One region of the Mycolicibacterium sp. XJ662 genome, then DNA from elsewhere that is predicted to be linked to it. Evidence: predicted binding sites of a transcription regulator. Region 1 holds the regulator's gene; the other holds the start of a gene.

Evidence for each region. The regulator LexA, encoded in region 1, represses DNA repair genes until DNA is damaged. The targets are predictions, from matches to a motif close to CGAACANNTGTTCG.
Region 2: the regulator LexA is predicted to act here: its motif matches at 3,428-3,441, upstream of cofD (2-phospho-L-lactate transferase).

Annotation. Positions count from the first base shown of each region.
Region 1 covers NZ_JBEFTL010000004.1:403,953-418,601, reverse strand. Annotated here, with positions in the region: partial or broken gene sthA (Si-specific NAD(P)(+) transhydrogenase) at 1-139, shown strand, start outside; gene ABQE93_RS15560 (proteasome assembly chaperone family protein) at 239-1,228, shown strand; gene ABQE93_RS15555 (PhzF family protein) at 1,303-1,989, shown strand; gene nrdR (transcriptional regulator NrdR) at 2,006-2,473, opposite strand; gene ABQE93_RS15545 (LysM peptidoglycan-binding domain-containing protein) at 2,634-3,083, opposite strand; gene lexA (transcriptional repressor LexA) at 3,290-3,991, shown strand; gene ABQE93_RS15535 (LGFP repeat-containing protein) at 3,988-6,030, opposite strand; gene ABQE93_RS15530 (acyl-CoA dehydrogenase family protein) at 6,265-7,425, opposite strand; gene mbp1 (microaggregate-binding protein 1) at 7,582-7,824, shown strand; gene hflX (GTPase HflX) at 7,894-9,309, opposite strand; gene dapF (diaminopimelate epimerase) at 9,355-10,227, opposite strand; gene miaA (tRNA (adenosine(37)-N6)-dimethylallyltransferase MiaA) at 10,232-11,140, opposite strand; gene ABQE93_RS15505 (class III extradiol ring-cleavage dioxygenase family protein) at 11,137-11,823, opposite strand; gene ABQE93_RS15500 (DMT family transporter) at 11,833-12,732, opposite strand; gene ABQE93_RS15495 (DUF349 domain-containing protein) at 12,891-14,243, shown strand; gene ABQE93_RS15490 (lipoprotein LpqH) at 14,258-14,649, opposite strand, start outside.
Region 2 covers NZ_JBEFTL010000002.1:161,957-176,605, forward strand. Annotated here, with positions in the region: gene ABQE93_RS08040 (TobH protein) at 1-477, opposite strand, end outside; gene ABQE93_RS08045 (phosphomannomutase/phosphoglucomutase) at 474-1,880, opposite strand; gene ABQE93_RS08050 (DUF3499 domain-containing protein) at 1,975-2,394, opposite strand; gene ABQE93_RS08055 (metallopeptidase family protein) at 2,526-2,948, shown strand; gene ABQE93_RS08060 (WhiB family transcriptional regulator) at 2,959-3,354, opposite strand; gene cofD (2-phospho-L-lactate transferase) at 3,661-4,641, shown strand; gene ABQE93_RS08070 (coenzyme F420-0:L-glutamate ligase) at 4,638-5,987, shown strand; gene ABQE93_RS08075 (NUDIX hydrolase) at 5,984-6,535, shown strand; gene ABQE93_RS08080 (mannose-1-phosphate guanylyltransferase ManB) at 6,553-7,629, opposite strand; gene ABQE93_RS08085 (glycosyltransferase family 2 protein) at 7,631-8,524, opposite strand; gene ABQE93_RS08090 (LCP family protein) at 8,845-10,317, shown strand; gene ABQE93_RS08095 (TIGR03089 family protein) at 10,320-11,027, shown strand; gene ABQE93_RS08100 (multicopper oxidase family protein) at 11,088-12,527, shown strand; gene ABQE93_RS08105 (acyl-CoA dehydrogenase) at 12,603-13,766, opposite strand; gene ABQE93_RS08110 (class I SAM-dependent methyltransferase) at 13,811-14,644, opposite strand.

The DNA of each region.
Region 1 (14,649 bases):
GGCGGTGATGGGCTGCGGCGGCACGGTGGAGTACCTGGTCGACGCCGTGTTCAACTATCCGACGTTCTCCGAGGCCTACAAGGTCGCGGCGCTGGACGTGATGAACAAGCTGTGGGCCTTGAACCACTTCCGTGCCTGACGAATGTTTGCTCGCCCAGCGGGAACGCAACGAGTCAGAAATCAGTTGGAACGATAGAAGAGTTAATGTCTTGGCACCGCGGTGAGGAGACGAAAACATATGACCGACAGTCCAGGGAGTCCTGAACAGCAGTACCAGCCGGAGCAGACCGGCATGTACGAGCTGGAGTTCCCGGCGCCCAAACTGTCCTCTGCGGACGGGCGTGGGCCGGTGATGATCCATGCGCTCGAAGGCTTCTCCGACGCCGGCCACGCGATCAAACTGGCCGCGCAGCATCTGCGCGACACTCTCGACACCGAGTTGGTGGCGTCGTTCGCCATCGACGAACTGCTGGACTACCGCTCCCGGCGTCCGCTGATGACGTTCAAGACCGACCACTTCACCAGCTACGAAGACCCCGAGCTCAACCTCTACGCGCTGCGCGACAGCGTCGGGACGCCGTTCCTGCTGCTCGCCGGGATGGAGCCGGATCTGCGCTGGGAGCGGTTCATCACCGCCGTGCGGCTGCTGGCCGAACGGCTCGGGGTGCGCCGGGTGATCGGGCTGGGCACCATCCCGATGGCGGTCCCCCACACGCGCCCGATCACGCTCACAGCGCACTCCAACGACAAGGAGCTGATCGCCGACCACCAACCGTGGGTCGGCGAGGTGCAGGTGCCCGCCAGCGTGTCCAACCTGTTGGAGTTCCGGATGGCCCAGCACGGCCACGAAGTGGTCGGGTTCACCGTGCACGTCCCGCACTACCTGGCGCAGACCGCCTACCCCGCGGCCGCGGAAGCGCTGCTGGCCGAGGTCGCCAAGAGCGGGTCACTGCAGCTTCCGCTGGACGCTCTGGTCGAGGCGGGCGCCGAAGTGCTGATGAAGGTGAACGAACAGGTCGAAGACAGCAGCGAGGTCGCCCAGGTGGTGACCGCGCTGGAGCGCCAGTACGATGCGTTCGTCGCGGCCCAGGAGAACCGGTCGCTGCTGGCGCGTGACGAGGAGCTGCCCAGCGGCGACGAGCTCGGCGCCGAGTTCGAACGGTTCCTCGCTCAACAGTCCGACGACAAGTCCAGGGATCCCTTCCAGGACGGCGACGACACCCGCTAGCGCCACCCGGGCGCCCAGACCACCTCACCGTCGGGGGCGGCCGACGCGAGGAGAGCACAAAGTAGCATCGGCGCATGGCCATCGACGTGACCGTGTTGCGGGTGTTCACCGACCGCGACGGCAAGCACGGAAATCCGCTCGGTGTTGTCGACGCCGGTGCCGTGGACCCTGACGATCGGCAACGGATCGCCACCCAATTGGGTTACAGCGAAACCGTGTTCGTCGAAGGTCCGCAGCCGGGAACCAACACCGCACACGCCCGCATCTACACACCGGGCACCGAGATGCCCTTCGCCGGGCATCCGACGGTCGGCGCCGCGTGGTGGTTGCGCGAACAGGGCACCCCGATCCACACCCTGCGGGTCCCGGCCGGCATCGTCCAGGTGAGTTACGACGACGACCTGACCGCGGTCAGCGCACGTTCGGAGTGGGCGCCGGAGTTCGCGATCCACGACATCGCCTCGACCGAGGAGTTGCTGGACGCCGACCCGGCGGACTATCCCGACGACGTGAACCACTACCTGTGGACGTGGCTCGACCGGGACGAGGGGGTGGTGCGGTCGCGGATGTTCGCGACCGACCTAGGCGTGCCCGAAGACGAGGCCACCGGCTCCGCGGCCGCACGCATCACCGACTACCTCAGCCGAGACCTGACCATCGTGCAAGGCAAGGGGTCCGAGATCTACACCCAGTGGAGCGCCGAGGGTTGGGTGCGCATCTCGGGACGCGTGGTCAGCGACGGTCCCCGCCAGATCGACTGAGCGTCGGCGCCAGGGCTCAGCCGGCGGACGGCTGGGGAGCCTCACGATGGGCCCGCAGCGCTTCGATCTCGCGTTCGAAGTCTTCCGCTGAGCTGAAACCCCGGTACACGGAGGCGAACCGCAGATAGGCGACCTCATCGAGCTCGCGCAGCGGACCCAGAATGGCGAGCCCGACCTCATGGCTGGGCACCTCAGGGCCGGCCGCCCGCACGGTGTCCTCGACCTGCTGGGCGAGCAAGTTCAACGCGTCATCGTCGACCTGGCGGCCCTGACAGGCGCGCCGGACGCCGTCGACGACCTTTTCGCGGCTGAACGGCTCGGTGACCCCGCTGCGTTTGACCACCGCGAGCACCGCCGTCTCCACCGTGGTGAACCGCTTGCCGCACTCCGGGCAGGAGCGGCGTCGGCGGATGGCCTGGCCTTCGTCGGTCTCGCGGGAATCGACCACCCGCGAATCGGGATGGCGGCAGAACGGACAGTGCATCACCGCTCCTTCGCCACGCCAACACACGACTACCTGGGACGACTCCGAGCGTACCTGCGCCGCACCGCGATGGCCCAGCGCCGGGGCGAATCGGGCATACCTGGCCGAGATGTCAACGAACACCGGTGTGCGGCACCTCTTTTCAGCGCCCACGATGTCGTCAGCCGACCGGCGTGATGAGCGTCTGGCCCGCGTCCAGCACCGCGGAGTCGAGTTCGTTGAGCTCACGGATCCGTTCCACCACCGCGCCGACCGGCGCGTCCGGCGCCACCCGCGTAGCCACCTGGTTCAGCGTCTCCCCGGTGTGCACCTGCACCACCGCGAGCCGATCCGGCACCGCGGCGGGGTTACCGACGACCCCGCCGAACTGCGCGACCAGTCCGAGCCACACCGTGATCGCCGCTGCGATCAGCGCGAGAACCACCGTGGTGGCCGGGGTGATCGGGCGGCGCCGATGCGGTGCCCGCGACACCACCACACCGGTCCCCCGGTACCTGATCGGCGCCCCGCCTGGCCGCCGGGTCGGCCGCCTCCGTCGCGCGCCGGACGGCCGGACACCCGGCCTGACCGCGGGAGCCGCTGAATTCTTCCGGGTCTCGATGATCGTCATCTGCCTGCCTTCCAGCTCGCGTCATTCGCTCTTGTGTTCGAAGATAGTCGATCACATGTTCGATTAATAGAACGTGTGATCGAACTGTTGCAAACGATAGCGAGGCGGTCTGACAAATCCCGGCGCGCGAATGCCGCTCCGCTTGTTCGCGACACGCGTCGAACACATGTTTGATTAATCGTCGGTGGCGCGTTACATTCGGCGCCATGGATTCCAGCAGCGATTCCCCCGGCGATACCGACAACACCGGTGCGCGCCGACGGCCCGATACGGGTCTGACCGAGCGTCAGCGCACCATCCTCGAGGTCATCCGCGCCTCGGTCAGCACCCGCGGATATCCGCCGAGCATCCGCGAAATCGGTGATGCGGTCGGCTTGACGTCGACGTCGTCGGTGGCTCATCAGCTGCGCACGCTGGAACGCAAGGGCTATCTGCGCCGCGACCCCAACCGGCCCAGGGCCGTCGACGTACGGGGGGTCGACGACCACGTGACGCCCGCCGTCACCGAGGTGGCAGGCTCGGACGCGCTACCGGAGCCGACCTTCGTGCCGGTGCTCGGGCGCATCGCCGCGGGTGGGCCGATCCTGGCCGAGGAGGCCGTCGAGGATGTCTTCCCGCTGCCGCGTGAGCTGGTCGGCGAGGGGTCGTTGTTCCTGCTCAAGGTCGTCGGGGAATCGATGGTGGACGCCGCGATCTGCGACGGGGATTGGGTGGTCGTCCGTCAGCAGAACGTCGCGGAGAACGGTGACATCGTGGCGGCGATGATCGACGGCGAAGCAACGGTCAAGACGTTCAAACGCACCAGCGACCAGGTGTGGCTGATGCCCCACAATCCGGCGTTCGACCCGATCCCCGGTAACGAGGCGGCCGTGCTCGGCAAGGTCGTAACCGTGATCCGTAAGGTCTAGTCGGCCCGGACGAAGCCGTTCGCGCGCGCGAATTCTTCGCTGGTGAACCAGATTTCGGCCCGCGTATCCTCATAGCCCACGGTGCCGGGTAGCCAGTACCGGCCCGACTGGGTGTCGGCCTTGATCGGATAACCCTCCGGCGCGTCGTTGGAGTCGTCGAGGGGCAGGCGGAACGCCGGGTGTGCGGGCTCGGGCTCGTCGGGGTCGATGCGGGCGTGCCGGCCGGTGTCGGTCAGCGCGCTGTGTTCGGCCTCCGTGGGCACCCGCGTCGGCGCGGTGTCGACGTTGTCGGGGTCTTCCTCGTCGAACTCCGCGGCCAACGGTTCGTCCTCGGCTTCGGGTTCTGGTTCCGCGCCGACGTCGACGGGCGGTGGCGCTTCCCACGGGCTCGACGACACCGGCTCGCCGGTGGCAGCCTCGTCGCTCGGCGACGACAGCGAGTCCAAGCCCTCACGCGCGTAGCGGTCGCCGAACAGCGCCGCGTCGTAGTCGTCGCCGAACACCCCGGGTTCCGGGGCGTCCGCTGCGCTGTAATCGGGTACGTCGTCGTCTCCGGCGCTGTACAGGGGTGCGACGTCGTCGTCCCCGGTGCTGTACAGAGGTGCGGCGTCGTCGTCTGCGCCGAACCGGTCCTGCTCGTACCCGCCGTCGTCCAACCCGTCGCGGCGAAGTGCGAACTCGTCGTCACCGCCGCCGCGGCGGTTGCGCAGCGTCGCAAAGACCACCAACCCGATGAGTATCAGCGCGGGCACGATGGCCAGCAGCCACCACCAGCTCCACTGAAAACCGTTGCCGTCGTTACCGGTTGCGCCTTGCGCCGGCGGGGGCGCGGCGGGCGCGGTCGCGCCCGGTACGTCCATCCCGGCCAGTTGCGTCGCCAGGTTGGCCGGCTCGGTGGTAAACGAGTTCGTCGACCGGTCCCACGAGATGGCGCCCTCGCTGAACCGCTGCGTGATGACGTCGCCGTCCTCGGTCTGATCGGCCGTGGGAGCCCCGAGCGGCCCCTCGCCGCCGCCCAGTTCGGCCCATGCCGCGTTGATCGGGCCGCGCACGATGACCGCACCGTAATCGGGGGTCCAGAAGATGACCGGCTTGTCCTCGGCGGCGAACGTGCTCATCCGGCTGTTGGTGATGCCGCCGTCGACCTCGCCGGTGACCGGGAACCCGAGATCGCCCTCGGGCCCTCCGACACTTTCGTATTTGTCGAGCACCTGACCGGTCAGGACGTTCGCACCGGTGTCCGGTGAGTAGAAGATCTTGCCGCCTGCGAAGTTCTGGGCGAGCCCGTCGGCGCCGATGGGATACGGCGGGCCTTCGGCGGCGCCGAGCGGCCCCGTCGGCCCGCCCGCAGCCCGTCGCGCGGCGTTGATCGCGGCTACCGGGTCTTCCGGGATCTGCAGGCCCTCCAACTGGGCGGCCAGCTCCGGTGGCACGGTGGTGAAGGTCTCGGTCTTGGTGTTGTAGGTGATCTCGCCGCCGCTGAACTTCTGGCTGACGATGTCGCCCTGGTAGCGCTCGTCCTCGGTGGGCACGCCCAGCGATCCCGACGATCCGCCGAGTTCGTCCCACGCCGCGTTGATCGGTCCGCGGACGACATGCGCGCCGGTGTCGGGTGTCCAGAAGATCACCGGGTTGTCGCTGGCGCTGAACGTGGAGTTGCGGCTGTTGGGCGCGCGGCCGGGGCTTTCGTCGATCTTGGGGAATCCCAGGTCGCCTTGGGCGGCCCCGCCCAGCGATTCGTACTTCTCCAGGATCGCGCCCGTCATGAAGTGCGCGCCGGTGGCCGGGGTGAAGAACATCTTGCCGCCGGCGAAATCCTGGGCGAAGCCCTCGCCGACGGCATAGACCTCGCCCTGCCTTGGCCCGAGCACGCCGCCGTCGCCGCCGCTGGCCTCCCAGGCGGCCGTGATCGCAGTGTTGGCTTCGACCTCCGGTTGGGCCGACGCGGCCGGCGCCGTCAAGACCAACGCCGCCACCGACAACAGGCCGACGGCCAACTGGCCGATCCGCCACCTACGCCGGGTCCCATGCCCGCTCATCAGATCCTCCCGCGGTCGGCGCCTAATTCCTGATTCGGTACCGCGCCGTCAACTGTGCCGTCAAATGGCGTCAACAACGAGAGGAACACGCCGACCTTGGAGAGAAAATACCTGGCCGATGCGGGAAAGTTTCGAACACCTGCCAAGTCGTGCCCCAGGACAACGGTCGAATTTCGCGCCTTCGGAAAATGCCGCACCAGCTATTCGGCCAGGCCACAGGTGGATTTTTCGCAGTTAGACACCCAATGAACGGCCGACGATCTCCTTCATGATCTCGGTCGTGCCGCCGTAAATGGTCTGTACGCGAGCGTCCAGATAGGCGCGGGCAACCGGATATTCCCGCATATAGCCGTACCCGCCGTGCAATTGCAGGCACCGGTCGATCAAATACACCTGCTTCTCCGTCGAATACCATTTCGCCATCGCGGCCTGCTCGGCGGTCAGCTTCCCGTCGAGGTGCAGGCGGATGAACTCATCGACCATGATCCGCACCGCCGTGGCTTCGGTGGCGAGTTCGGCCAGCAGGAACCGGCTGTTCTGCTGGCTGCCGATCGGACGGCCGAAAGCCTTGCGCTCCTTGGCATATTGCAGGGTGCGCTCCAGCGTCGACTCCATTGCCGCAGCGGCGATCACCGCGATGCCGATGCGCTCCTGCGGCAGGTTCTGCATCAGGTAGACGAAGCCCTGACCCTCCTCGCCGAGCAGGTTTTCGGCCGGCACCCGCACGTCGGTGAACGACAGTTCGGCGGTGTCCTGGGCGTCCAGCCCGATCTTGTCGAGTTTGCGGCCGCGTTCGAAGCCGGCCATGCCGCGCTCCACCACCAACAGCGAAAAGCCCATCGCGCCTTTGTCCGGGTCGGTGCAGGCGACGACGATCACCAGGTCGGCGTGGATGCCGTTGGTGATGAACGTCTTGGCCCCGTTGAGGATGTAGTGGTCACCGTCTTTGACGGCGCGGGTCTTGATTCCCTGCAGGTCGCTGCCGGTGCCCGGTTCGGTCATCGCGATCGCGGTGATGGTTTCGCCGGTGCAGAACTTCGGCAGCCACCGCTGCTTCTGCTCCTCGTTGGCCAGCTTGATCAGGTACGGGGCCACCACATCGTTGTGCAGCCCGAAACCCAGTCCGCTGTAGCCGCCCGCGGTGGTCTCCTCGACCACCCTTGCGTTGTACCGGTAGTCGGGGTTGCCACCCCCGCCGTACTCCTCGGGCACGGCCATCCCGAGGAAGCCCTGCTTGCCTGCTTCCAGCCAGACGGTGCGGTCGACGATCTTGTCCTGTTCCCACTGTTCGTGGTGCGGCGCGACGTGGCGGTCCAGAAACGCCCGGTACGACTCGCGAAACAGGTCGTGCTCGGGCTCGAAAAGGGTGCGTTCGTATTGGACGACGCCGGCCATGGGGAACCTCCCGGTCGGAGTTTTGATGAATCCGCAAATTTACCCCAGCCAACCGGATGGTCGGCGGCGCCGTGACGTCGGCCACGACTGGTTTAGCGACGGAGTCGTTCGGGGAATCTGCGGGTCACACACCAACCCGCCAGGGAGGAAACAGCGATGTCGGACGACAACAAGAGCGGTCCCGAGGAAGGGATCAAGGGCGTCGTAGAAGGCGTCAAGGGCAAGGCCAAAGAGGTCGCCGGCGCGGTTGCGGGCCGCGACGACCTGTACCGCGAGGGCAAGGCCCAGCAGGACAAGGCCGATGCGCAGCGCAACGCCGCGCAGAAGGAAGCCGAAGCCGAAAGCGCCCGCGCCGCGGCCGAAACCGCTGAGAAACGCCAGGAAAGCGAACAACGGTAACGCTAGGACCCGAAGGGACGCGAAGGGCGCCGGAGCCCGCCCTTCGCGTCCTTTTCGTATTCCGATCCGCTAGAACGTCGCGTATGCGCGCAGGCTGGCCGCCAACGGGATCGGCACGCGCGCCTTGATTCTCGTGCCGTCCGCGGTGTGCTCGGTGGCGTCGATTCGCCCGTCGGCGTGCAGCTTGTTGACGAGATCGCCTCGGTCATACGGGATTGTCACGTCCACCGCCGTGTCGGTCGGGGCGATCATCTCGGCCATCCGCGACTGCAGCCGGACCAGCCCGTCACCGGTATGCGCGGAGACGAACACCGCATCCGGAAGCGCCCGGCGCAGCTGTGCCAGCGCGAGATCGCTGGCGGCGTCGATTTTGTTGACCACCAACAACTCTGGGACCGCCTGGACATTGCGGTCGGCAATCACCTCGTTGACCACTTCCCGTACGGCGTTGATCTGGGCCAACGGGTTGACGTCAGATCCGTCGACGACGTGCACCAGCAGGTCGGCGTCGACCACCTCCTCCAACGTGGAGCGAAACGCCTCCACCAGTTGGGTGGGCAGGTGTCGCACGAACCCGACGGTGTCGGTCAGCACGAACGGCCGGCCGTCGTCGAATTGTCCACGCCGCGTTGTGGGCTCGAGCGTGGCGAACAACGCGTTCTCCACCAGCACCCCGGCGCCGGTCAGCGAGTTGAGCAGGCTGGACTTGCCCGCGTTGGTGTAGCCGACGATCGCGATCGAGGGGATCTCGCTGCGCCGACGCCCGCTGCGCTGGGTGTCGCGAACCTTCTTCATGTCCTTGATGTCGCGGCGCAGCTTGGCCATCCGCTCGCGGATGCGGCGGCGGTCGGTTTCGATCTTGGTCTCGCCGGGTCCGCGCAGACCCACACCGCCGCCGGCGCCGCCCGCGCGGCCGCCGGCCTGCCGGGACATCGATTCGCCCCACCCGCGAAGCCGCGGCAGCATGTACTCCATCTGCGCCAGCGACACCTGCGCCTTGCCTTCCCGGCTGGTGGCGTGCTGGGCGAAGATGTCCAGGATCAGCGCGGTGCGGTCGATCACCTTGACCCGGACCGCCTTTTCCAGCGCGGTGAGCTGCGCGGGGCTGAGCTCACCATCGGCGATGACGGTGTCGGCGCCGGTGGCCAGCACCACCTCGCGCAGTTCCTGCGCCTTGCCGGAGCCGATGTAGGTCGCCGGATCGGGCTTGTCGCGGCGCTGGATCAGCCCTTCGAGCACTTCGGAGCCCGCGGTCTCGGCCAGCGCGGCCAGTTCGGCCAGGCTGGCGTCGGCGTCGGCCGCGCTGCCTTCGGTCCACACGCCCACCAGCACGACGCGCTCCAGCCGCAGCTGGCGGTATTCGACCTCGGAGACGTCGGCCAACTCGGTGGACAAGCCGGCGACACGGCGCAGCGCGGTGCGGTCTTCGAGGGCGAGCTCACCCGTGCTGGGTGTGCCGTCGATGGGAAATTCGGGATAGGTCATAGGCGAATCAAGGTTCGCACGGAGATCACTTTTCATGCACCTCAATTAACGCTGGGCAGCCCGCCACCATTCCTCCGATATCTCGCCGTGGGCCACCAGCACCGACGGACCGCGCAGGTAGCTGCTGGCGTCGGTGACGGTGACGGTGACCTCGCCGCCGGGTATGCGCACGTCCAGCGTGCCTGTGGTGGCGCCGGCGAACGCCAGGGCGGCGACGGCTGCGGCGACGGTTCCGGTTCCGCACGAACGTGTTTCGCCGACACCGCGTTCGTGTACGCGCATCGCCACCGCACCGTCGGCCGGCGCGGTCAGCACCTCGACGTTGACCCCGTCGGGAAACTGTGTCCGGTCGAAGGACACCGGCGCCGCGACGTCGAGTGCGGCCAACTCGTCAAGGGTCAGGTCGGGATCCACGCACGCCAGATGCGGGTTGCCCACGTCGATCGCCAGCCCGGCGAACGGCCGCCCGCCGACGATCGCCTCCCCCGTGCCGAAGTGGTTGGCCTTGCCCATCTCCACGGTGACGTTGGCGGTGGTGGCGTCCCAGTCGTGCAACACCACCGGGCGGGGGCCGGCCAGCGATCCGACGACGAACTCGTCGCGCGTTTCGAGCCCGCTGGCGCGCAAATAGTGCGCGAACACCCGCACCCCGTTGCCGCACATCTGCGCGATCGAGCCGTCGGCGTTGCGGTAGTCCATGTACCAGTCGTCGGCGTCGACGCCCTCGGGCAGGCGGTCGAGCACACCTGCGCGCTGCGCGGCGCCTGCCCGGGTCACCCGCAGGACACCGTCGGCGCCCAGGCCCCGGCGGCGGTCGCACAGCACCCCCACGGCGGCCGGTGTCAGCACCAGCGCGGCTTCGGGATCGGGCAGCAGCACGAAGTCGTTCTGGGTGCCGTGCCCCTTGGCGAACCTCACGTGCTCAGGATACGTCGCGCCACACTCGTAGAGCCGCCTCGACGTTGTCGGCGCCGGCGCCGTCGAGCCAGGTGATGCGGTGGTCGCGGCGAAACCACGACCGCTGCCTGCGCACGTAGCGTCGGGTGCCGACGAACGTCGGCTCGCGGGCCCCGGCGCCGTCGCCGCCGCCGTCCAGGTCGGCGATCACCTGGGCATATCCCAGCGCGCGGGACGCGGTGACGCCGTCGCGCAGGCCCCGGTCCAGCAGCGCAAGCACCTCGCCGACCAGCCCGTCGGCGAACATCTTGTCCGTGCGTTGCCGCAGACGTGCATCGAGAACGGTTGTGTCCCAATCTAATCCGATGATAACGGTGTCCCAGCGCGGCGCGCCGATCTCGGGAAACGACGCGGCGAACGGCTCCCCGGTCAGCTCGACCACCTCCAGCGCCCGCACGATGCGCCGGCCGTCGGTCGGCAGGATCGACGACGCGGCGTCGGCGTCCACCCGCGCCAGTTCGGCGTGCAGCGCGGCCACCCCAACCTCGGCCAGCCGCTGTTCCCATTTGGCCCGCACCGCCGGGTCGGTGGCCGGAAACGTCCACTCGTCGAGCAGCGACTGCACGTACATCATCGACCCGCCGACCACGATCGGCACCGCACCGCGGGCCGCGATGGCCTCCACGTCGGCGGCCGCGGCCTGCTGGTAGCGCGCCACGCTGGCGGTCTCGGTCACGTCGAGCACGTCGAGCTGGTGGTGCGGTATGCCGCGGCGCTCGGGGACCGTCAGCTTGGCGGTGCCGATGTCCATCCCCCGGTACAGCTGCATGGCGTCGGCGTTCACAATCTCACCGCCGACGCGTTCGGCCAACCCAAGCGCCAGCTCCGACTTGCCGGTGCCCGTCGGCCCGATGACCGCGATCGGACGCGTCATGGCTTCCAGACGCCGACGAAATAGCCGACCCCGTACGGCGCGCCGCGGTACAGCTCGGTGGCCGTTGCGGGCCCGGCTTCCATGAGCCCCGCCAGCACCTGATAGCCCACCCGGCCGACGGCGCCATCGGGCAGCCGGGCCAGCGCCGCGACGTCACCGGCGGCCAGCGCGTCGTCGAGCGCGTGCTGCGCGGGGATCGAATCCGGCTCGTAGCCGCCGGGCGCGCTCGGGGTCAGCGTGTGCGCACCGTCGGCGACGACGAGCATGCCGACCGGTTCGGCCGCCTCGTCGATGTCGGCGCGCAACGCGCGGCCGCGGGCCAGCGCGGTATCGACGCCGTGGGTCGCGGCATACACCCGCACCTCGGCGCGCGCTTCGGGGCTTACCTGACCGCGCAACCAGCCGGTGACCAACGCGCACAACGGCAGCCAGGTGGGTTCTCCGTCGACGCCCGGGCCCAGCGTGACGCGGACGTCGGCGCCGTAGCCGGCGAAGGTGCCACGCCGATCCGGCGCGACGACGGCGTCGACGCGGTCCACACCGACCGCGATCCAGCGTGCGGGCAGCGCGGCGGCCGCCGTGCGCACCGCCTGACGCAGGTCCGCCGACTCCGCGGCGGCGCCGGCGGCGAGTTCGGGAACCAGAACCGGTGCCGACGGGACGATGGCAATGGCGCTCAGCACGCCACCACGCTAATGCGATGCGGCGGGTTGACCGGCGCTGGCCGCCTCACCCCGGGCCAGCGCGCCCGTCGCGGCCACCATGACGACCACCGCGACCACCAGCGCCACCCAACCGGCGTCATCCGGGCGCAACGCCTCCCCCAGCACCACCACGCTGAGCACCGAGGCCACCACCGGCTCGGCGACGGTCATCGTCGGCAGCGACGCGGTCAGCGCCCCGGCCCGAAACGACGCCTGCTGCCACACGGTGCCCCCGATCGCCACCGCCACCAACGCGTACAACTCGGGGCTGCGCAGCAGCGCCGCGACGCCGGCCCAACTACTGAAGTCCAGCTGGGCGACGACCCCTTTGGTCAGCACCGCGAACAGCCCCCACAGCGCACCGGAGGCCAATGCCAGCAGCACCGCGCTGGCGGCGCCGGTCAGGATCCGGGCGCCGATCACGCACAGCGCCAACGCGGGTACCAGCACCGCCAGCACCGCGATCCACGTCTCCGACGATCCGCGCGCCTGCCCTGCGGTCGGGTTGCCGACGGTGATGATGACGGCCACCGACACCGCGAGCAGCACCGCCCAGGTCCACTCCCACCGCGTCACCCGGCGGTGCGCCAGCCGCGCGGAGAGCGGCAGCGCGAACAACAACGACGTGACCAGCAGCGCCTGCACCAGAAGCACCGATCCCAGGCCGAGCGCGGCGGCTTGCAAGCCGAATCCGGCGGCGGCGACCAGGCTGCCCAGCCACCACCGGCGATCGCGCAGCAACCGCATGAACAACGCGGCGTGGCCGACCGGTTCGTCGGTGACCTGATGCGCTTGTCGCTGGTGGATGACGTCGCCGATCGCGACGAACACGGCAGCGCCGATGGCCAGCAGGGCGGCGAGATCCGTCGCCTCGTTGACGCCGCCCATCGGCCTCCTTCTCGGATGTGTCCACAAGAGGCTAGAGCGTGCATCCCGAAGCCGTGCGCATGCGGCGAGGCAACCTGTTTGAATAGCGTTGAACAGCGAACAGGCGCCGCGTTGCGCGGCAGGTGCGCGGTTGCGCGCGGAGGTATGAGGAAACGGACATGACGACCAGCCAGCCCGGGGGCCCGACCCCCTCGCCCAAGCCCGCGTCGGGTTCTCTCCCGCCCAAACCCACCCCCAGACCCGGCGCACCGCGTCCGGTTCCGCGTTCCGGCCGGCCCGCCCCGGCGGTCATCGCGCCACCGGCCAGCGATCCGCACCGGTTCGGCCGCGTCGACCCCGACGGCACGGTGTGGCTGATCACCGGCTCAGGCGAACGGGTCATCGGCTCATGGCAGGCGGGTGACCCCGAGGCGGCCTTCGAACATTTCGGTCGTCGCTTCGATGACCTGCACACCGAGGTCGCCTTGATGGAGACGCGGCTGGAATCCGGCAGCGGCGACGCCCGCAAGATCAAGGCCGCCGCGGCCACGCTGGCCGAGTCACTGCCGACCGCGCACGTGCTCGGCGACGTGGACGCGCTGGCTGCCCGGTTGACCGCGATCATCGACCACGCCGACGAGGCCGCCCAGGCCGAGAAGGCCAGGCGTGAGGAGTACCGCGCCGCGCAGACCGCCCGCAAGGAGGCGCTGGCCGCCGAGGCCGAGGAGCTGGCCGCCAACTCGACGCAGTGGAAGGTCGCCGGCGACAGGTTGCGCGAAATCCTCGACGAATGGCGCACGATCACCGGGCTGGACCGCAAGACCGACGACATGCTGTGGAAGCGTTACTCGGCGGCCCGCGAGACGTTCAACCGCAGACGCGGATCGCATTTCGCCGAACTCGACCGCGAACGGGCTGGCGCGCGCCAAGCCAAGGAAGCGCTGTGCGAACGCGCCGAGGCGCTGTCGGGCTCCACCGAGTGGGGCCCGACGAGCGCCGCGTTCCGTGAGCTGCTCGCCGAGTGGAAGGCCGCGGGCCGGGCGGCCAAGGACGTCGACGACGCGTTGTGGCAGCGGTTCAAGGCCGCCCAGGACGTCTTCTTCGCGGCGCGCAACGCCGCCAGCGCCGAGCGTGACGCCGAGTTCCGCGCCAACGCGCAAGCCAAGGAGGCGCTGTTGGCCGAGGCGGAGAAGCTGGACACCTCCGACCTCAACGCGGCCAGGGCCGCTTTACGCGCGATCGGCGACAAGTGGGAGGCGATCGGCAAGGTGCCGCGTGAGCGCGCGGCTGAACTGGAGCGTCGATTGCGCGCGGTGGAGAAGAAGGTCCGCGACGCGCCGACGCGCGGCGTGGACCCCGAGGCGCAGGCGCGCGCCGACCAGTTCCGTGTGCGCGCAGAGCAATTCGAGCGTCAAGCGGAGAAGGCGGCGGCAGCGGGTCGGGACAAGGACGCCGCCGAGGCGCGCACGAACGCCGAGCAGTGGCGCCAGTGGGCTGACGCGGCCGTCGAGGCCCTCGGCAAGGGACGTTAGGACCTACCAACGGTTCAGCATTCGGTGTTGATCTCGAACGGCGCGCTGGTGCGCTCGCCGGGATCGTCGTGAAAGAACCCGACCGCCGTGCCGGTGATCGTGAACTTGCCGTCCACCAGGCTGGCGTCGGCCTCGCCCGTGGTGCCTTCCCAGTAGGTGCCTGTGAATCCACCTAAGTTGTTGATCTGCACCGAAAGCGCCTCGATGGAGTCTTCCGTGTTCACCTGCGCGACCACGCCGGGCGTCTGCTCCAACGTCTCGAGGCGCCACAGCCACTGCACCTGGGAGCAGTGAACGGGGTAAGCGCCTACGTCGTTTTCGTTGACACGCAGGTGCAGCAGGTGCTCGCCGAGCGCATTGACGCCCGATGAGCAGCCGGTGGAGATCATCAGGACGGCTGCCGCGA
Region 2 (14,649 bases), on a different contig from region 1:
CTCCTCGGGCACCCACACCCGCGGCGCCAGCGCGACGGCGCGGCCCGCGACCACGTCGCGCAGCGGGCCCTCGAACGGCGCCACCACCACGACGCGGGCGCCGCGATGCAGCGCGGTGGCCGCCGCCGACACCAGCACCGGGTCACCGGCATCGTCGCCCGCGACGACGAGCACGTCCAACGCGCCGATCCAGGGCGGCACCTCCGCCGCGACGACGATCGGCGCGGTCACCGACCCGCCGACGGCGGCGGCAAGCAGCGCCCCGCCCGTCTGGCCGTTGCCGCGATCGGCCAGCCAGATCAGGGTGCGCGGTGGTTGTTCGGCGCGCAGGCCGTCCAGTTCGCCCTCGGCGAGCGCGGCGGCGGTCGCGCGCACCTGCGCGCCGGCCATCGACGCCGCGCGCAGCAAACCGTCCCGGTCGGCGGCGAGCAGACCGTCCACATCGTCGAGGTCGACGGTGGCGCGCGTCGCGTTCACGTGACGGCCCCTGACTCCTCGGGCATCTGAGCGTCCACGGTCTGGGAGACCTGCCCGACGATCGTGTCGATCTCCTCGACGGTGCGGGCCTCCACGTTGAGCCGCAGCAACGGCTCGGTGTTGGACATGCGCAGGTTGAACCAGCTGCCGTCACCCAGGTCGACGGTCACGCCGTCGAGGTGGTCGATCGATTCGATCTGCGGGCCGAACGCCTTGAGCACCTCGTCCACGCACGCCTCGGCGTCGGTGACCGTGAAGTTGATCTCGCCGCTGGCCTCGTAGCGCTGGTAGTCGGCCATCAACTCCGACAGCGGCCGGTCCGCTTCGCCGAGCGCCGCCAGCACGTGCAGCGCGGCGAGCATGCCGGAGTCCGCGCCCCAGAAGTCGCGGAAATAGTAGTGCGCGGAGTGCTCGCCGCCGAAGATGGCGCCGGTGTCGGCCATCAACGCCTTGATATAGGAGTGCCCGACGCGGGAGCGCACCGGTGTGCCGCCACGCTCGGCGACCAGTTCGGGCACCGCCCGCGAAGTGATCAGGTTGTGGATCACCGTCGCGCCGATCTCGCGGCCCAGTTCGCGCGCGGCGACCAGCGCGGTCACCGCCGACGGCGACACCGGGCGGCCCAACTCGTCGACGACGAAGCACCGGTCGGCGTCCCCGTCGAAGGCCAGCCCGATATCGGCGCCGGACTCGACGACATGGGCCTGCAGGTCCAGCAGGTTGGCCGGGTCCAGCGGGTTGGCCTCGTGGTTGGGGAACGTGCCGTCGAGCTCGAAGTACATCGGTTCCACGGTGACCGCCGAGATCGGGCCGAGCACCGCGGGTGTGGTGTGGCCCGCCATCCCGTTGCCCGCGTCCACGGCCACCTTCAGCGGACGCAGATCGGTCAGGTTCACCAGCGACCGTAGGAACTCGCCGTAGTCGGCGAGCACATCGCGGTCGCTGATCGTGCCCCGCGGGCCGTCATGGCCGGGCACGCCCGCGATGACCTCTTCGCTGATGGCCGAGAGCCCGGTGTCTTTGCCGACGGGTTTGGCACCGGCCCGGCACAGCTTGATGCCGTTGTAGGCGGCCGGGTTGTGGCTGGCGGTGAACATGGCGCCGGGACAATCCAGCAGACCCGAAGCGAAATAGAGCTGATCTGTCGACGCCAGCCCGATCCGTACGACGTCGAGACCTTGGGCCATCACACCCTCGGCGAAGGCGGCGGCCAGCGCCGGTGAGCTGGCCCGCATGTCGTGGCCGACCACCACCTGCGACACCTGAGATTCTGTGTCGCGAACCAGCCGCGCGAACGCACCGCCGACGTCGGCGACGAACGCGTCGTCGAGTTCCTCACCAACCAAGCCACGCACGTCATAGGCCTTGATGACGCGATGAACCGCCGCGGCGGGCCGAGACATATAGCTCCTTGTGACGTGGACTACTGGCGCCAGCCTAGCCGTCAGACGCTGCCTGCACGGCCGCTACTCCGGGCCGGGCCGGCTTCGAGGTGACTCAATCGGTGGGGTCGGGCAACACCCGCAGGTGGCCCCGGCGGCGCCCGTTGGATGCAGGCCGCTTCGTCGGCGGCGCCACCAGCGTGCCACCGGACGTCGGAGTGGTCGGGTCGGAAAAGCCGGCGGCGACGCCGTTGACCGGAGGTGCGACGTCGCGTCCCTCACGGACCGCCTCGGCCAACGCGACCAGATCGTCTTCGTCAGGGTGCGACGGCAGCGGTCCGGCATGGCGCACCAGCTCCCAGCCGCGCGGCGCGGTGATCCGGCCGGCGTGCACCACGCACAGGTCCCACGAGTGCGGCTCAGACACCGTGGCGAGCGGGCCCACCACCGCGGTCGAGTCGGAGTAGACGAAGGTCAGCGTCGCGACCGCATAGTGAGGGCACCCGGGCCGGCAGCAGCGACGGGGAACGTTCACGCACGGAAGGCTATCGCGGACGCACCCGGCAAGCTGCTGGACACGCGCAGTGCCCGGACGGCCGATCTCCAACCGTTACGATCGTGTCCGTGGCCGAACGGGCACGTATGCGATCGCGCCGCGGCCGGGAGATGCGCGGGCCGCTGCTTCCCCCAACCGTGCCCGGCTGGCGCAGCCGCGCCGAGCGATTCGACATGGCGGTGTTGGAGGCCTACGAACCGATCGAGCGGCGCTGGCATGAGCGGCTGTCCGCGCTCGACGTGGCGGTCGACGAGATACCGCGGATCTCGCTGAAGGATCCCGACACCATGCAGTGGCCACCCGAGGTGGTCGCGGACGGCCCGATCGCGCTGGCGCGGTTGATCCCGGCGGGCGTGGACGTGCGGGGCAATTCCACTCGGGCCCGAATTGTGCTGTTTCGCAAGCCGATCGAGCGACGGGCCAACGACACCGTCGAACTCGGCGATCTGTTGCATGAAATTCTGGTGGCTCAGGTGGCCACCTATCTGGGGGTCGAACCTTCTGTCATCGACCCGACGATCGACGACGAGTAGAGCGCGCGGACTAGATGATGCCGCGTTTGAGGCGGCGGCGCTCGCGCTCGGAGAGCCCGCCCCAGATGCCGAAACGTTCATCGTTGGCCAGCGCGTAGTCGAGGCAGGCGTCCTTCACCTCGCAGCCCTGGCAGATCCGCTTCGCCTCCCGCGTCGAGCCGCCCTTCTCCGGAAAGAACGCCTCCGGATCGGTTTGAGCGCACAGTGCGCGCTCTTGCCAGAGGTCGTCCTCGGGAGTCAATGGCGGCGCAACATCAATTGGGTCGGGTACCAGACTCAATTGCGGACGCGTGGGCGTCGCAGCCGGTGCCGGTCCGATATTGGTGTGCGGCGCGCTGCCTACTGAGCCGAACAGTCGGTCATCGAACGGAACCACACGATCGAAATGGCCTTGCTCAAAAGACATCTTCCCGCCTCCTCACCTGATCTCGTAGATCCCTTGAAATGGAGCCTCGCTGTTGAGATGTGGCCATCCCATTCGAACAAGTGATCGAATCTCGGTCTGCGACACCGGAACCGGCAGGCCAACCGCGAAATGACACTGCTGTGATTACACACGCGTTAGATGCTGCGGTCAAGCGTTGGAACAGAATTTCATACCATTCCGTGACCGATTCTCGGCGAGTCGTTGATCGGCGTGTCTGTCACACCCGCCCCATTGCAGTGCTCCTGCGCGAACCGCTTCGACCGCGACGGCCTACTCTCGTTCGATGTGAAGGTCACGGTTCTGGTCGGCGGGGTCGGCGGTGCGCGGTTCCTGTTGGGCGTGCAGCATCTTCTCGGGCTGGGCCAGTTCGGCGACGACTCGACCAACGAGTTGACGGCGATCGTCAACGTCGGAGACGACGCATGGATGTTCGGTGTGCGGATCTGCCCGGACCTCGACACCTGCATGTACACCCTCGGCGGCGGCATCGACCCGGAGCGCGGCTGGGGCCATCGCAACGAAACGTGGCACGCCAAGGAGGAACTCGCCGCCTACGGCGTGCAGCCGGACTGGTTCGGGTTGGGTGACCGCGACCTGGCCACCCATCTGGTGCGCACCCAGATGCTGCGGGCCGGTTATCCGCTGTCTCAAGTCACCGAGGCGCTGTGCAAGCGGTGGTCACCCGGGGCGCGTCTGCTGCCGGTGACCGATGACCGCAGCGAAACCCACGTTGTCATCACCGATCCCAGCGACGGTGAGAAGCGCGCCATCCACTTTCAGGAGTGGTGGGTGCGCTACCGCGCGCAGGTGCCCACGCACAGTTTCGCGTTCGTCGGCGCCGATGCCGCCACCGCAGGCCCGGGTGTCGCCGAGGCGATCGCGACGGCGGACGTCGTGCTGCTGGCACCTTCCAACCCGGTGGTCAGCATCGGCGCGATCCTGGCCGTCCCCGGCATCCGTGCCGCATTGCGCTCCACCCCGGCACGGGTCATCGGCTACTCCCCCGTGATCGGCGGAAAACCGTTGCGCGGCATGGCCGACGAATGCCTGTCGGTGATCGGGGTGCAGAGCACCTCCGAGGCGATCGGCCAGTACTACGGCGCGCGTTCGGGCGTCGGCATTCTCGACGGCTGGCTGGTGCACGAAGGTGACTCCGCCGCGATCGACGGCGTCGAGGTGCGGGCGGTGCCGCTGTTGATGAAGGATCCGGCGACCACAGCCGAAATGGTGCGCGCCGGGCTGGATCTGGCCGGTGTGAAACCGTGACCGAACACGGATCGGCGGCCGCGGTCGAACTGCTGCCCGTGCCGGGACTACCGGAGTTCCGGCCCGGTGACAACCTGGCGGCGGCGATCGCGACCGCGGCACCCTGGTTGCGCGACAACGACGTCGTCGTCGTCACCAGCAAGGTGATCTCCAAGTGCGAAGGCCGTATCGTCGCCGCACCGTCTGACCCCGACGAACGTGACGCGTTGCGCCGCAAGCTCATCGACGCCGAGGCCGTGCGAGTCCTGGCCCGCAAGGGGCGCACGTTGATCACCGAGAACGCGCTGGGGCTCGTCCAGGCGGCCGCCGGCGTTGACGGTTCCAACGTCGGGTCGACCGAGTTGGCGCTGCTGCCCGTCGACCCCGACGGCAGCGCGGCGGCCCTGCGCACCGAACTGCGTGAGCGCCTCGGCGTCACCGTCGGCGTGGTGGTCACCGACACCATGGGCCGGGCCTGGCGCAACGGCCAGATCGACGCCGCGATCGGCGCCGCGGGCCTCACCGTGCTCCACGGCTACGCCGGGTCGCAGGACCGGCACGGCAACGACCTGATCGTCACCGAGATCGCGGTCGCCGACGAGATCGCCGCGGCCGCCGATCTGGTGAAGGGCAAGCTGACCGATATTCCGGTCGCGGTGGTGCGCGGGTTGTCGCTGCCCGACGACGCATCCACGGCCCGCACCCTGCTGCGGCCCGGCGAGGAGGACCTGTTCTGGTTGGGCACCGAGGAGGCGATCGCGCTCGGCCGCTCCCAGGCCCAACTGCTGCGCCGGTCGGTGCGCCGCTTCACCGCCGAACCCGTCGCCGCCGGCGTCATCGAGGCCGCCGTCGGCGAGGCACTCACCGCCCCGGCGCCCCACCACACCCGGCCGGTCCGGTTCGTCTGGTTGCAGGACCGCGCCCGGCGGGTTGCGCTGTTGGACCGGATGAAGGACAAGTGGCGCGCGGACCTGCGCGCCGACGGCCGACCCGAGGACGCCGTCGAGCGCCGGGTCGCCCGCGGCCAGATCCTGTATGACGCACCCGAAGTCGTGATCCCGTTTCTGGTTCCCGACGGTGCGCACAGCTATCCCGATGCCGAGCGCACGGCGGCCGAACACACCATGTTCACCGTCGCGGTCGGAGCGGCGGTGCAGGGGCTGCTGGTCGCGCTCGCGGTGCGCGGGGTGGGTAGTTGCTGGATCGGTTCGACGATCTTCGCGGCCGACCTGGTGCGCGACGCGCTCGACTTGCCAGAGGATTGGGAGCCGTTGGGCGCCATCGCGATCGGATACCCCGAAGAAGGCCCGGCCGCTGCCGGACCCCGTGATCCGGTGCCCACCGACGATCTGCTGGTGCGCAAGTGAGCCTGCATGCTTCGGCGGTCGAGACGCTGAGCCGTTGGCACACAACCGATCCCGGTCAGGACACGCTGCGCCACGCGGTGCTGGCGTTTCTGGCCGCGCGTCCGGACGGTTGCCTGCGCGAGTGCGTGCCCGGCCACATCACCGGATCGGCGCTGGTGCTCGACCACACCGGAACCCGCGCGCTGCTGACCCTGCATCCGCGGGTCGGCCGCTGGCTGCAACTGGGTGGACACTGTGAGCCCTCCGATTCCACGATCGTGGCGGCCGCGCTGCGGGAGGCGGTCGAGGAGTCCGGGATCGACGGGCTGGCGATCGATCCCGACCTGGCCGCGCTACACGTGCACCCGGTGACGTGTTCCTTGGGTGTGCCGACGCGCCACCTCGACATGCAGTTCATCGTGCACGCACCGGCAGGCGCCGAAATCGCCTGCAGCGACGAGTCGTTGGATCTGCGCTGGTGGCCGTTGGACGCCCTGCCCGACGACTGCGACTTCGGCTTGCGGCAATTGGTGATTTCGGCGCGCAAATGGACCCGCACGGGGCGTTAGCGCGCCGAAATCGCAAGTTAGACGTCGGTGGAGAAGCGGATGCCGCCGTCGGGGATCGTCACGCCCGGCCACACCCGCGCGCCGCGCAACAACTCACAGCGCGCACCGATGTCGGCGCCGTCGCCGATCACCCCGTCGCGGATCAGCGCCCGGGGGCCGATGCGGGCACCGAAGCCGATGATCGAGCGTTCGATCACCGCGCCGGCCCCGACCTTCGCGCCGTCGAAGATCACCGCCCCGTCCAGCCGTGCGCCCCCGGCGATTTCGGCGCCGCGGCCGATCACCGTGCCGCCGATCAGCAGCGCGCCGGGTGCCACGCTCGCGCCGTCGTGCACGAGGTCCTCGCCGCGGGGCGCGCCGAGCGCGGGCGACGGGGCGATGCCGCGCACCAGGTCGGCCGAGCCGCGCACGAAGTCCTCGGGGGTGCCCATGTCACGCCAGTAGGTGGCGTCGACGTAACCGCACACCCGCAGGCCGTCGGCCAACAACCCGGGAAACACTTCCCGCTCCACCGAAAGCGCCCGCCCCTTGGGGATGCGGTCAATCACCTCACGCTTGAACACATAGCAGCCGGCGTTGATCTGATCGGTTGGCGGATCCTGCGTCTTCTCCAGGAACGCGGTGACCCTGCCCTCGGCGTCGGTCGGCACACAGCCGAACGCGCGGGGATCACCGACCCGCACCAGGTGCAGGGTGACGTCGGCGTTGTTCTCCTCATGGGAGTTGAGCAGTGCGCGCAGGTCGGCGCCGGACAGCACATCGCCGTTGAAAACCAGCGCGGTGTCGTGGCGCAGTTTCGACGCCACGTTGGCGATGCCGCCGCCGGTGCCCAACGGTTCGTCTTCGACGACGTAATCGATCTGCAGACCCAACTTGGAACCGTCACCGAATGCCGACTCGAAGACCGCGGCCTTGTACGAGGTGCCGAGCACGACGTGTTCGATGCCGGCGTCGGCGATCCGGGACAACAGGTGGGTCAAAAACGGCAGGCCTGCCGTGGGCAACATCGGCTTGGGCGCCGAGAGCGTCAGCGGCCGCAGCCGCGTGCCGAGCCCACCGACCAGTACGACGGCGTCTACCTCTGCCGGATTCACGCTAACGCCGTCCTTTCCCGCGGTTGCGTTGCGAATTGCGTACCACCAGCCCCCCGCGCGCCGCGAGGGCCCCCTTGATGGTCCAACGCAGCGGACCCTGCCACCACCTCGGATACCGATCCGCGAGGAAAGTGTAGGTGCTGGTGTGGTGGGCGGCCAAGTTGCGGGCCGGGTCGCGGCCGGCCGCGTGGCCCTTGTCGTGCAAAACCTCGGCGGCCGGCACATAGACGTTCTGCCAGCCGGCCCGGCCGAGGCGATCACCCAGGTCGACGTCCTCCATGTACATGAAATAGCGCTCGTCGAAGCCCGAGATCTCGTCGAACGCCGCCTTCCTCAGCAACAGGCACGAGCCCGACAGCCAACCGACCGGGCGTTCGCTGGGCTCGAGTCGCTCCTGGCGGTAGGCGGCGGTCCACGGGTTGGACCGCCACACCGGGCCGACGACCGCGTGCATGCCGCCGCGGATCAGGCTCGGTTGGTGGCGTGCCGAGGGGTACACCGAGCCGTCGGGGTCGCGGATCAGCGGGCCAAGCGCACCGGCGCGCGGCCACCGCGCCGCGGCCTCCAGCAGGATGTCGATGCTGCGCGGACCCCATTGCACGTCGGGGTTGGCGACGACGAGGAAGTCCGAATACGCCGCCGCCTCAGTATCTTTCAGATACTCGCTGACGGCACGGTTTACCGCGCTGCCGTAGCCGAGGTTGGCGCCGGTGGGCAGCAGGCGCACATTGGGGTAGCGCTGCAGCGCTTCTTCGGGAGCACCGTCGGTGGAGCCGTTGTCGGCCATGATGACCGTCACCGGCCGGTCGGTGGCATGCGACAGCGACGCCAGAAACCGGTCGAGGTGGGGCCCCGGTGAATACGTCACCGTCACGACCACCAGATTGTCGCTCACGCGACGTCCGCCAAATTGTCGCTCACGCGACGGCCACCAAATTGTCGCTCACGGCGTAGAGGTTAGCCGTGCCCGACCGCGCGCCGAACTCAGCGCGTCGCCGCCCCGACGGGCCGCGCTGTCGCCGATGTCACACCGGCGGCGACGTCGGCGCCACCACAGCCCCCGCCGAGGGGTCCTGACCTGCCAGGACGCCGCCCCACGCGGCGTCGCCGCCGCAGCTAACGAGTCGGTCCGAGTCACGCTGAGCCGAGGTCACGACTCTGGCACGCCGACGCGCGCTACCCGGGATGTGGGCGATGCGCAAGTAGCCTGGGCTGATGCCCGCGCGCACGATTCGTGTCATCGCCGTGTCGGCGGCACTGTTGGTCTTGATCAGCACGGGCGCCGCCTGGGGCAAGATTCGCTCGTTTGAAGCCGGTATCAACCAGATCTCCCCGGTCGCGCTCGGCGGGGGCGGCGAGGACGGCGCGATCGACATCCTGCTGGTCGGCATGGACAGCCGCACCGACGCCCACGGCAACCCGTTGTCGCAGGAAGAACTTGCGATGCTGCGGGCCGGCGATGACGAGGCGACCAACACCGACACGATCATCTTGGTGCGGGTGCCCAACAACGGTAAGTCCGCCACGGCGATCTCGATCCCCCGCGACTCCTATGTGGAGGCGCCCGGGGTGGCCAAGATGAAGATCAACGGCGTGTACGGCTCGGTCCATCTGGAGCGGATGAAGGAACTCGTCGAAGAAAAGGGCATGGACCCGGCCGTGGCCGAGCCGATGGCCGCCGAAGCCGGCCGCGAGGCGCTGATCAAGACCGTTGCGAACCTCACCGGTGTCACCGTCGACCACTACGCCGAGATCGGGCTGCTGGGCTTCTCGCTGATAACCGACGCCTTGGGCGGTGTCGAGGTGTGCTTGAAAGAAGCGGTGTACGAACCGCTTTCAGGTGCGGACTTCCCGGCGGGCTGGCAGACGCTCAACGGCCCGCAGGCGTTGAGCTTCGTCCGGCAGCGCCACGACCTCCCGCGCGGCGACCTCGACCGGGTCACCCGCCAGCAGGCGGTGATGGCCTCGCTCGCCCACAAGGTGATCTCCGGTAAGACTCTGTCCAGCCCCGCGACGCTGAACCGGTTGCAGGAGGCCGTCCAACGTTCGGTCGTGTTGTCCGACGGTTGGGACGTCATGGAATTCGCCCAGCATCTGCAGAACCTCGCCGCCGGTAACGTCGCGTTCGCGACCATCCCGTGGCTGCAGGAGAACGGCTGGAGCGACGACGGCATGCAGAGCGTGGTCCGGGTGGATCCGACCGCGGTCAGGGAGTGGGTGGCCGGCCTGCTGACCGACCAGGACGAAGGCAAGACCGAAGAGCTCGCGTACACGCCGGACAAGACCACCGTCGACGTCCTCAATGGCACCGATGTCAACGGCCTGGCCGCAGCGGTGTCACAAGTGCTGGCCAACAAGGGATTCACCCGCGGCATCACCGGTAACCACGAGGGCGAACCGCTGTCCAGCAGCCAGGTGCAGGCCGCCGCCGATGACCTCGGCGCCCAAGCGGTGGCCGCCGACCTGGGTGGGCTTGCGGTTGTCGAAGACCCCTCGGTGCCGCCCGGCACGGTGCGGGTGGTGCTGGCCGACGACTACACCGGTCCCGGCTCGGGTCTGGACGGCACCGACCCGACGCTGACCTCGGTCGACGCGCTCGCCGTCGGATCGACCGCCTCGACCGACGGCACCCCGCCCCCGCCCCAGATCATCACCGCGGGCTCCGATGACCCGCAGTGCGTCAACTAGCCGTGTCGACGGTCAGTTCGGCGATCCTGGATCCGCTGATGGCGGCCGACCCGGCGGGTCCGCGCATCACCTACTACGACGACGCCACCGGTGAGCGCATCGAATTGTCAACGGCCACACTGATTAACTGGGCCGCCAAGACCGGCAACCTGTTGCGCGACGAGCTGGGCGCCGGGCCGGGCAGCCGCGTCGCGGTGTTGTTGCCCGCGCACTGGCAGAGCGCCGCGGTGCTGTTCGGGATCTGGTGGATCGGCGCGGAAGTGGTGTTGGGGGCAGGCGAGGCCGACGTCGCGCTGTGCACCGTGGACCGGCTGTCCGACGCGGACGCCGCCGTCGGCGTCGGCGAGGTCGCGGTGCTGTCGCTGGACCCGTTCGGCAAGCCGGTCGATGACCTTCCGGTCGGCGTGACCGATTACGCCACCGCCGTGCGGGTGCACGGCGACCAGATCGTTCCCGAGCCAAGCCCGGGCCCGGCGTTGGACGGCCGCTCGGTCGCCGACGTGCTCGCCGAAGCCCGGACGTCGGCGGATGCACACGGGTTGACCGCGCGCGACCGGGTGCTTTCCAGCGCGTCCTGGGACAGCGCCGAGACGCTCATCGAACACCTGCTGGCGCCGTTCGCGGTGGGCGCGTCCCTGGTGCAAGTCGCCAACCCGGATCCGGCCGCGCTCGAGCGGCGCAGACAGATGGAGAAGGTCACCAGGGGCTGACGGGCCGATTAATTTGCGGTTTCGCAAGCGACGGCCGCGTTGTGGTGCCACGCTGGACCCGTGCTCGACAGGCGCGGCTTTCTCGTGCTGTCGGCCGGCCTGGCGGCCGGTGTGGTGGGCGCATGCTCGACGCGTACCGCAGAGCCGGCGTCGGCCCAGCAGGCGGCGGCCACGCCGGGCTTCGACATCGCGTTCACACCCGTGCAGACCGACGTCGACCTCGGCGGCGTACAGGTACCCACCTGGGCGTACGGTGACCGGCTGCCGGGCCCGGAGATCCGCCTGCGCAAGGGCGAGCGGCTACGGGCCCAGCTGACCAACAAGCTGCCCGCCCCCACCACCATCCACTGGCACGGGCTGGCGATACCCAACGACATGGACGGCGTGCCGGTGCTGACACAGCCCGCGGTGGCTCCCGGCAAAGACTTCACCTACGAGTTCGTCGTACCCGATGCCGGCACCTACTGGTATCACTCCCACGAAGGCACACAACTCGATCGCGGCCTCTACGGCCCGCTGGTCATCGAAGACCCGGCCGACGGCGCCGACTACGACGATGAACTCGTTGTGGTGCTTGATGATTGGGTCGACGGCACCGGCCGCGACCCGGACCAGGTGCTGGCCGAGCTGAGGAAGGTCGGGATGCCCGCGATGCCCGAACTGCCGGACGCGGGCATCACGCCGTCGACCCCGCTCGGCGACGACGGCGGCGACGTCACCTATCCGTACTACCTCATCAACGGGCGGGTCACCACCGACCCGCAGGTAATGGATTACCGTGCCGGCCAACGTATCCGGCTCCGGGTCATCAACGCGGGCTCGGACACGGCATTTCAGGTCGGGGTGCCGAACCACCGGCTGCACGTGATCGCCACCGACGGGTTCGCGGTGCAACCGGTCGACACCGACTCGGTGATCCTCGGAATGGGTGAGCGGGTCGATGCGATCGTCACGCTGAAGGCATCGGTGCCGGTGATCGCGGCGGCGTACCGCAAAGACGGCTACGCGCAGCTGAACATGCGCGTCGGCGACAAAGCCAGCGCGGTCAACACCGACGACTACGTCGCCGCGCTGCGCACGCAGGCCCCGCTGGACACGGCGACGCTGAGCGCCCCGCCCGACCTGAACCTGCCCGGTGTGCCCGTCGACCAGAGCATCGACATGCGCTTGGCCGGGCCGGTGGGCGGCTACAACTGGACGATCAACGGCAGGCAATACGATCCGCCCAACGACGGTTACCCGGTGCGCCCCGGCCAGCGGGTGCGCATCCGCTACGTCAACGAGTCGAAGATGTTTCACCCGATGCACTTACACGGCCACACGTTCCAGGTGATGGGTTCGGGCTCGACTCCGTTGGCCCGCAAGGACACCGTGCTGGTGGCGCCGCTGCGCACCGTCGAGATCGACTTCGACACCGACAACCCCGGCCGATGGATCACCCACTGCCACAACACGTATCACCTCGAGGCGGGGATGGCCACTTTCATCGAGTACGCCTGAGCGCGAGCAGACACAAAAGCCCCCTAAAGCACCGGAGTTTGGGGTTTTTGCGTCTGCTGACGGAGAAAGCCGCAGCTATTTCAGCAGGGCGCGGGACATCACCACACGCTGAATCTGGTTGGTGCCCTCGTAGATCTGGGTGATCTTGGCGTCGCGCATCATCCGCTCGACGGGGAAATCGGTGGTGTAGCCGTAGCCGCCGAACAACTGCACGGCGTCGGTGGTGACCTCCATCGCCACGTCGGAGGCAAAGCACTTCGACGCCGACGAGATGAACCCGAGGTTGGGCTCACCGCGTTCGGCGCGCGCGGCGGCGGTGTAAACCATCAGCCGGGCGGCCTCGACCTTCATCGCCATATCGGCGAGCATGAACTGCACCGCCTGGAAGTCGGCGATGCGCTTGCCGAACTGCTTGCGCTCCTTGACGTATTCGATGCTGGCGTCCAGCGCGCCCTGGGCGATGCCGATGGCTTGGGCCCCGATCGTCGGGCGGGTGTGGTCCAAGGTGGCCAGCGCCGTCTTGAAACCGGTGCCTTCATCGCCGATGATCCGGTCGGCGGGGATGCGGCAATTCTCGAAATACAGTTCGGTGGTGGGCGAACCCTTGATGCCCATCTTCTTTTCCTTGGCGCCCACCGAGAACCCGGGGTCGTCCTTATGGATGACGAACGCCGAGATGCCGTTGGCGCCCTTGTCCGGATCGGTCACCGCCATCACCGTGTACCACGTCGACTTGCCGCCGTTGGAGATCCAGCACTTGGTGCCGTTGAGCACCCACTCGTCGCCCTCGCGGCGCGCCCTGGTCCGCATCGACGCCGCGTCGCTGCCCGCCTCACGTTCGGACAGGGCGTAGGAGGCGGCCGCGTCGCCGGCGGCGATCGACGGCAGCACCTGCTTCTTGAGTTCCTCGCTGCCGCGCAGCAGCAGGCCCATCGTGCCCAGCTTGTTGCAGATCGGGATCAGCGACGAGGACGCGCACACCCGCGCCACCTCTTCGATGACGATGCAAGCCGCCACCGAGTCACCGCCTTGGCCGCCGTACTCCTCGGGGATGTGGATCGCGGCCATCCCCGCGGAGGTCAGCGCCGCCAGCGCCTCGTCGGTGTAGCGCGCCTTCTCGTCGACGTCGGCGGCGTGCGGTGCGATCTCTTTCTCGCACAGGTCGCGAAGCACCGACCGCAGCTCGTTGTGCTCGTCGGACAGCTTGAAAGCGTCGAAAGACGGGTTGCCAATCGCCATCACAGACTCCTTGCTACTCGCCGGTAACTTTACCGGCGTCATGCTCAGTGGGCCGATCCGCCGCGACCCGAGACGACCTGCAGGCCGCGCACCATTTCACGGTACGTGCGGTGGTAAAGCGAGCGGATGGTGGCGCTGCGGCGCAGCAGGTCCACCGGCCCCTGCGGGGCGACCAGACCCACGTCGTGCCCGGCGAACACCGACGCGCCGGTCGCCAGCCGCACCTTGCCGCTGACCGCGGACTCCACCTCGGCCCGGTACAGCCCGCAGTAGTCGGGCTGGGCGAAGAAGACCTTGTTGAACCCGATCAGAAACGGCGCCAGCCTCGCGCCCTCCTGCAGGTAGCGCAGCGTGCCGACCGCGACGCCGGGCCACTGCTGGTTGAACACGTCGTCGGCGATGACGATGCCGCCGTCGGCGAGCGTGGCCTCGGCAAGTTTCATGTCGGAGTACACGATCTCGTCGGTGTGGCCGCCGTCGACGCTGAAGAACCGGATGTCGCCGCCGGCCAGGTCCCGCAGCGTCTGCGGGGATAGCTTCGTCGAATCGCCCTGGTGGATCACGACGTCGTCCATCGACGACCACAGGTTCACGTTGTTGACGAACTTGGCCAGGTCGCCGTGTCCGGATCCGTCGACGTTGAGATCCTGGTCGCCGAAGATGTCGATGGCGACCGACTTTTCCCCGGGACGCTGCAGCAACCGCAACCCTATGAACAGCTTGCCGTGGTGCACGCCGATTTCGGCCACCGCGCCCGACACCTGTTTGGCGCGCTGCGCTGAGTTCAACGCATCGAGCAGCAACAGGACCTCAGGCTCTAAGAATCCGGTGACCACCCGATGCCCGACAGCCCGGTACCGTGCGTAATTGCGCTCCATCGGGT